Regions from separate parts of the Rhodococcus sp. NFXS4 genome, predicted to be linked through region 2. Evidence: predicted binding sites of a transcription regulator. Region 2 holds the regulator's gene; the other holds the start of a gene.
The links. The regulator LexA, encoded in region 2, represses DNA repair genes until DNA is damaged. The targets are predictions, from matches to a motif close to CGAACANNTGTTCG.
Positions count from the first base shown of each region.

Region 1 (3,412 bases), 1.1 Mb from region 2:
CGACGAACGTCGTGGAGGTACCGATGGTCGCCGAGCTGCCCACCTGCCAGAAGACGTTGCAGGGATTCACGTTGATCAGTGCCACTCTGCTGCCGGACCCCGTGATCAATGTGGACGGTGCCTGAAAGACGAAGACGGCGTCGGGATCCGATCCACCGTCCAACGTGACGGTGCCGTTCAGGGCCAGTGCGCTGGAAGCCTTGTAGACCCCCGGGGCGAGGGTGCTGCCGGTGATGTCGGCAGCGACGTTCGCCGAGATCGGCTCCGCACTCGCCTGGTCGTATGCCGTGGTGAGGTCCGACTGCGCCTGCAGCGCAACCGCGTCGGCGGCATGGATCGTGCCGTTGTTCACGAGACCGGGAGGGAACCCCGTGACGGCCGCGGTCGGACTGGTTCCGAGGTCACCCGAGATGACCGACGGGCCGGTGTTGGTCACGCCCGCACCGGCCAGGACCGCGTAACTGGCAGCGGTGCCGAGTCCCACCGGAGTGGCGGCGTCGGCGGTGCTCGCGCCGACGATCATCAGAGCCGCCGTGGCGACGGCGACGGTACCCAGTGCGGGGAGGCGGCCTCGCTTCGCGGCGTCGAAGGGAGAGCGGTCGAGGTGTGTCCTGATCATGCGGTTCCTTGCGCGATGTGGTGAATGTGCCGCATCCCTGATGCAGCACATGTGGTGCGCAGACTCTGTCCCCGACGACGCAGAGCGGTGCGATGACGCCCCGGCGACGTCGGCGCGTCGATGACCGTCCGAGAAGACGACCACGGCGCCGAGATGTGGCGGGGGCAGGTGTGAGATCGAGCCGACTCCGTCGAATGCGACGTAGATTTACGGCATAAATGAGAGTGAACAGGACGATAACGGTAATGTCAATGCATGCCGGAATTGCGACATTCTGTCGAGTCCGGACAATCACGTGATGGACGACTGAAATCTCTGTGCGACAACGATTCTCGGACTCTGATGTCGACATCGATACGATATCGGGCATGCATTCACGATATAACGGGTGAATAACTTGGATGTACCGCCTCAGTTCTGTCCGACCGGCCGCATCGACCTCCGATCACCGCAGACGCGAGGTCAACGCGTGTGCGGCCCGCAGCAGCTGTTCGCCGAGAACAGGGCGCCGGACATCGTCGAAACGGCCGGCGACGCCCGTCAGACTCAGCGCCCACGCCGGGGCGTCGCGGCGATCGAACACCGCGGCCCCGAGACCCCAGCTACCTTCCACCAACAACCCGGGATTCACCGAGTATCCCTGCACCAGAACTTGTTCCACCCGTTCGGCGATCTCGCGCGGCGCGTGACGTTCTCCCCAGCCGCCGAGCCTTGCACGGTCGAGGTACTCCACCCGCTCACGTTCGGGCAGGTGCGCGAGGATGACCAACCCGGCGGACGCGACTCCGAGGGGCATGCGCAGGCCGACGTGCAGGACGTGCGAGCGCAGCGGGAAACTGCCCTCCTCGCTCGCGATGCAGACCGTCTCGTCGCCCCGACGTGCCGACAGGAAGGCGCTCTCCCCCGTCGTTCGGGCCAGATCGCGCAGGATGTCTCCCGCGCTCGACGTGATGTCGTACCGCTCCGCTGCCATCGATCCGAGAAGGAAGGTCTCGGGCCCCAGCGCCCACCGGCCCGACTCGTGCCGATCGACGAAGCCCTCCGCCGCCAACGCGGTGACCATCCGGTGCACGGTGGGCCGCGCCAACCCGGCGGTCCTGGCGATGTCGGTGGTCGACGCGCCGTCCGGCTCGTGATCACCGATGGCACGCATCACGGCCGCGACTCGCGCGATGACCGACCTCGCTGCCTCCGCCATCACCACAGTCTAGGGCTCGCGGGGTGTCCACTCAGTGAACACCGTGCCGCCGATCGTTCCACGAGTCGAGCAGTTCGCCGTCCGGAACCCGTATCGCCTGCGAAGACGCTGCGGTCCTGATCGAATGCAGAGAGTGCGCACGTCCACTCACCGGACCGTACATCTGATCAGTACTCGATCTCAGGAGGAACTCGTGGCCACCGAAGTCCTGTCCACCCCCGCCGACGCGATACGCGGCGTCACGGACGGCGCCACCCTGGCCGTCGGCGGCTTCGGACTCTGCGGCATCCCGGACGCACTGATCGACGCCCTCGCCGCCACCGACGTCACCGATCTGGAGGTCTTCTCCAACAACTGCGGAGTGGACGACCACGGCCTCGGCATCCTGCTCGCAGCGCACCGGATCCGTCGCGTCACCGCGTCCTACGTCGGCGAGAACAAGGAATTCGCCCGGCAGTACCTGTCCGGCGAGCTCGAGGTCGAGCTCACTCCCCAGGGCACTCTCGCCGAACGACTACGCGCCGGGGGCGCGGGCATCCCGGCGTTCTTCACCCCGGCCGGTGTCGGCAGCCCCATCGCCGACGGCGGGCTCCCGTGGCGCTACGCCGCCGACGGATCCGTCGCACTCGCATCCCCCCCGAAGGAGACCCGCGTCTTCGGCGACAAGCGGTACGTCCTCGAGGAGGGCATCCGCGCCGACTTCGCGCTCGTGCACGCGCACCTGGGTGACACCGACGGAAACCTCGTCTTCGACAAGGCAGCCATGAACTTCAACCCGCTCGCCGCCATGGCCGGCCGCATCACCGTCGCTCAGGTCGAGCATCTCGTGCAGCCGGGCGAGATCGACCCGGCGCACGTGCACCTGCCCGGCGTGTTCGTCCAGCGCATCGTGGAGACCGGCCCACAGACACCCCGCATCGAGAAGCGCACCACCCGACCCGCAGGAGACGCACGATGAGCACCGACACCGGATGGACCCGCGAGAACATGGCTCGGCGCGCGGCGGCCGAACTGCGCGACGGTGACTACGTGAACCTCGGCATCGGGCTGCCCACACTGATTCCCGGCTTCCTCGATCCCGCGATCCGCGTCACGCTGCACTCCGAGAACGGCATCCTCGGCACCGGCCCCTACCCCACCGAGGACGAGGTCGACGCCAATCTCATCAACGCCGGCAAGGAAACCGTCACCACCCTGCCCGGCGCGGCGTTCTTCGACTCCGCGCTGTCCTTCGGCATGATCCGCGGCAGCCACATCGACACCGCCGTCCTCGGCGGCATGCAGGTCTCGGCGACCGGCGACCTCGCCAACTGGATGGTCCCGGGAAAGATGGTCAAGGGCATGGGCGGCGCCATGGACCTCGTCCACGGCGCCGCGCGCGTCATCGTCGTCATGGAGCACACCGATCGGGACGGCAACCCCAAGATCGTCGACACGTGCACGCTCCCCCTCACCGGTCAGGCCGTCGTCGACCGTGTCATCACCGACTACGCCGTCATCGACGTCGTCGGCGACGGCACCCTGGTCCTGCGGGAGACCGCGCCCGGTGTCACGGCCGCGCAGGTGCACGACGCCACCGGCGCCACCCTCACCGA
Region 1 covers NZ_CP192221.1:3,238,461-3,241,872, forward strand. The annotation lists gene J4E04_RS15135 (ice-binding family protein) at 1-619, opposite strand, end outside; gene J4E04_RS15140 (IclR family transcriptional regulator) at 1,065-1,817, opposite strand; gene J4E04_RS15145 (CoA transferase subunit A) at 2,011-2,775, shown strand; gene J4E04_RS15150 (3-oxoacid CoA-transferase subunit B) at 2,772-3,412, shown strand, end outside.
Region 1: the regulator LexA is predicted to act here: its motif matches at 1,974-1,987, upstream of J4E04_RS15145 (CoA transferase subunit A).

Region 2 (3,412 bases):
GGTGATATCGGCTGACGCCGAGGTCACCGAACGTGCTCGCACTGGTCATCGACCCCGCTCGTACCTGGTTCTAGGCTCGAGACAGATCCGCCGTACGCACGACGAGGAGAATCATGAAGCGCACGTTGTTCGAGCCCGAGCACGACCTGTTCCGCAGCTCGTACAAGAAGTTTCTCGAGCAGCACGTCGCGCCGCATCACGCGGAGTGGGAGACGCAGAACATCGTCGACAGAGGTGTCTGGGTCGAGGCCGGCAAGCAGGGCTTCCTGGGCATGGCAGTGCCGGAGGAGTTCGGCGGCGGCGGAGTCAAGGACTTCCGCTACAACGCCATCGTCACCGAGGAGACCACGGCCGGTGGGTACAGCGGCATCGGGTTCACGCTGCACAACGACGTCGTCGCTCCGTACCTCATCGAGCTGACGAACGACGAGCAGAAGCAGCGCTGGCTGCCCGGCTTTTGCTCCGGTGAGCTGATCACCGCGATCGCGATGACCGAGCCGGGCACGGGCAGTGACCTGCAGGGCATCAAGACCAAGGCCGTCCGTGACGGTGACGACTGGGTGCTCAACGGCTCCAAGACGTTCATCACCAACGGCATCAACGCCGACATCGTCATCGTGGTGGCGTGCACCGATCCGGAGAAGGGCGCGCAGGGCTTCAGCCTGTTCGTCGTCGAGCGCGACATGCCGGGCTTCGAGCGCGGCCGCAACCTCGACAAGATCGGTATGAAGGCGCAGGACACCGCGGAGCTCAGCTTCACCGACGTCCGCATCCCTGCCGCCAACATGCTCGGTCAGGAGGGTATGGGCTTCATCTACCTGATGCAGAACCTGCCGCAGGAGCGCCTGTCGATCGCCGTCGTCGCGGCTGCCGCGATGGAGTCCGCGCTCGCGATGACGATCCAGTACTGCAAGGACCGCAAGGCGTTCGGCAAGCCGATCGGCAAGTTCCAGAACACGCGATTCGTGCTGGCGGAGTGCGCGACCGAGACGACTGCCGTCCGCATCATGGTGGACAAGTACATCGAGCAGCTCAACGCGAACGAGCTGTCGGTCCAGGAAGCAGCCATGGCGAAGTGGTGGACCACCGAGAACCAGGTCAAGCTCATCGACCGGTGCCTGCAGCTGCACGGTGGCTACGGCTACATGAAGGAGTACCCGATCGCCAAGGCGTACATGGACTCCCGCGTGCAGACCATCTACGGCGGCACGACGGAGATCATGAAGGAGATCATTGGTCGCGGTCTGGACCTGTAGGAACCTCGAACACGACGACGCCGGCGCTGGACATCCAGCGCCGGCGTTCGTGTGTCCGGAATCAGAGCTTGCGCATCACGGTGACGACCTTGCCCAGCACCACGGCGTCGTTCCCGGGAATGGGCTCGAACAGGTCGTTGTGGGGGAGCAGCCAGACGTCCCCACCAGTCCGCTTGAACGTCTTGACGGTGGCCTCTCCGTCGATCATGGCGGCGACGATGTCCCCGTTGTCGGCCACGTTCTGCTGACGCACGACCACCCAGTCACCGTCGCAGATGGCGGCGTCGATCATCGACTCACCGACGACGCGGAGAAGGAACAGCGAGCCGGACCCGACGAGCTCGCGCGGAAGCGGGAACACGTCCTCGACGGCCTGCTCCGCGAGAATCGGACCACCCGCGGCGATACGTCCCAGGACGGGGACGAAGGTCGGTGCGGGCAGGCGATCGTCGTCCGACGACGGTGTGTCCGCGCTGTCGAGGTGATTCGTGGTGTCCGTGGCGACGAGATCGTCCTGCGCGACGGCAGAGACCTCTTCGGGGCGCCCGTTCTCGCCCGGCAGACGCACGTCGACGGCGCGGGGACGGTTGGGGTCGCGGCGCAGGAACCCCTTGCGTTCGAGGGTGCGCAGTTGATGCGCGACCGACGAGGTGGACGTCAATCCGACGGCGTCACCGATCTCCCGGATGCTCGGCGGATAGCCGCGCTCGACGACCGACGCACGGATCACCTCGAGCACTCGCCGCTGACGTTCGGTGAGACCGGACTCGGTGTCGGCGGTCGTGGCCGAGCCGGTCGCTGACGCGCGCCCGCCGACCGTGCCGGATGAGCTGTCGTCCTTCATCGAGATACCTCCATCGGTAGCAGTGGACGTGGGGCAGGTGGTGCTGGTGTCACGTCCGTTGTGCGTGTGTCGAACCTAAACCGAAACGGGACTCGGATCAAACACCTGTTCGAAGCGTGTCGCGTGTTCGATGCACTTTGTCGGACCGGACTGCTATACATCGAACATGCGTTCATTCGAACGCGTGGGCGAATGTGTTGTTCGAACACCTCGGTGCATCGGCGACGCGGACGGCCACCGGCTATCCACGAGGAGTGGTTGCAATGACTCGAAGTGACCTGCTGACTGTCGGCACCGCACGTTCCATCGACATGCATGCACCCGTTCGCACGCGCTGGACCTGCGACGACGATTCCTACTGGGGTGTGGCCGACCGCGCGGCCGGGTCCACGACGACCGACGTGCGCGAGCGCACCACGGTCCGCCGCAGCCCCGCTCCGCGCGACTCCCGCCGCCCCGACGGCGGCACTGTCGACTACCGTCGCCGCTCGAACGGTGTCTCGCAGGTCGAACACCGCACTCGTCGGGGGCACGGATTCGCGACGCCCATCGCTGTGGCGCTGATCACAGCAGTGTCCGTTCTGGGGCTGGTGGGGTTGGCGAACATGCGCTCCGCCGACGTTCCGGCACAGCCGTCAATCTCGGAGCAGGTGGAGATGGGCGTCGTCTCCGGACGCTGACACCGGCCGGACACGCCCCCGGGGCCGCGGAAGGCCGTCCCGGTACGCTGGACACACCGAGAGCCGCCGTGGCGCTCGGGAAATGCCCGAGCCATCGAGGGGTCTCTGTCCGATGCACTGCCCGTTCTGCCGTCACCCCGACTCGCGCGTCGTCGATTCGCGTGAAGCGGAAGAGGGCCAGGCGATCCGGCGGCGTCGTTCCTGCCCCGAGTGCGGTCGACGCTTCACCACGGTGGAGACAGCAGTGCTCTCCGTCGTGAAACGCAGTGGCGTGAGTGAGCCGTTCAGTCGCGAGAAGGTGGTCAAGGGAGTCCGTCGGGCCTGCCAGGGCCGCCAGGTCGACAACGACGCGCTCGTCCTCCTCGCCCAGCAGGTCGAGGACACGGTGCGGGCTTCCGGGTCGGCCGAGATCCCCAGCAACGAGGTAGGGCTCGCCATCCTCGGGCCACTGCGCGATCTCGACGAGGTGGCCTACCTCCGATTCGCCTCCGTCTACCGCTCGTTCAGCAGTGCGGACGACTTCGAGCGCGAGATCGAGGACCTTCGTCGCCACCGCGCCGAGCACGATGCTGCCCTCGCCGAGGACGCGGAGCCCGCCGCTCAGCGGTGAGTCAGCGCCGCACCGCACGTCG
Region 2 covers NZ_CP192221.1:2,113,170-2,116,581, forward strand. The annotation lists gene J4E04_RS09920 (acyl-CoA dehydrogenase family protein) at 114-1,256, shown strand; gene lexA (transcriptional repressor LexA) at 1,318-2,100, opposite strand; gene J4E04_RS09930 (hypothetical protein) at 2,412-2,780, shown strand; gene nrdR (transcriptional regulator NrdR) at 2,893-3,390, shown strand; gene hrpA (ATP-dependent RNA helicase HrpA) at 3,392-3,412, opposite strand, start outside.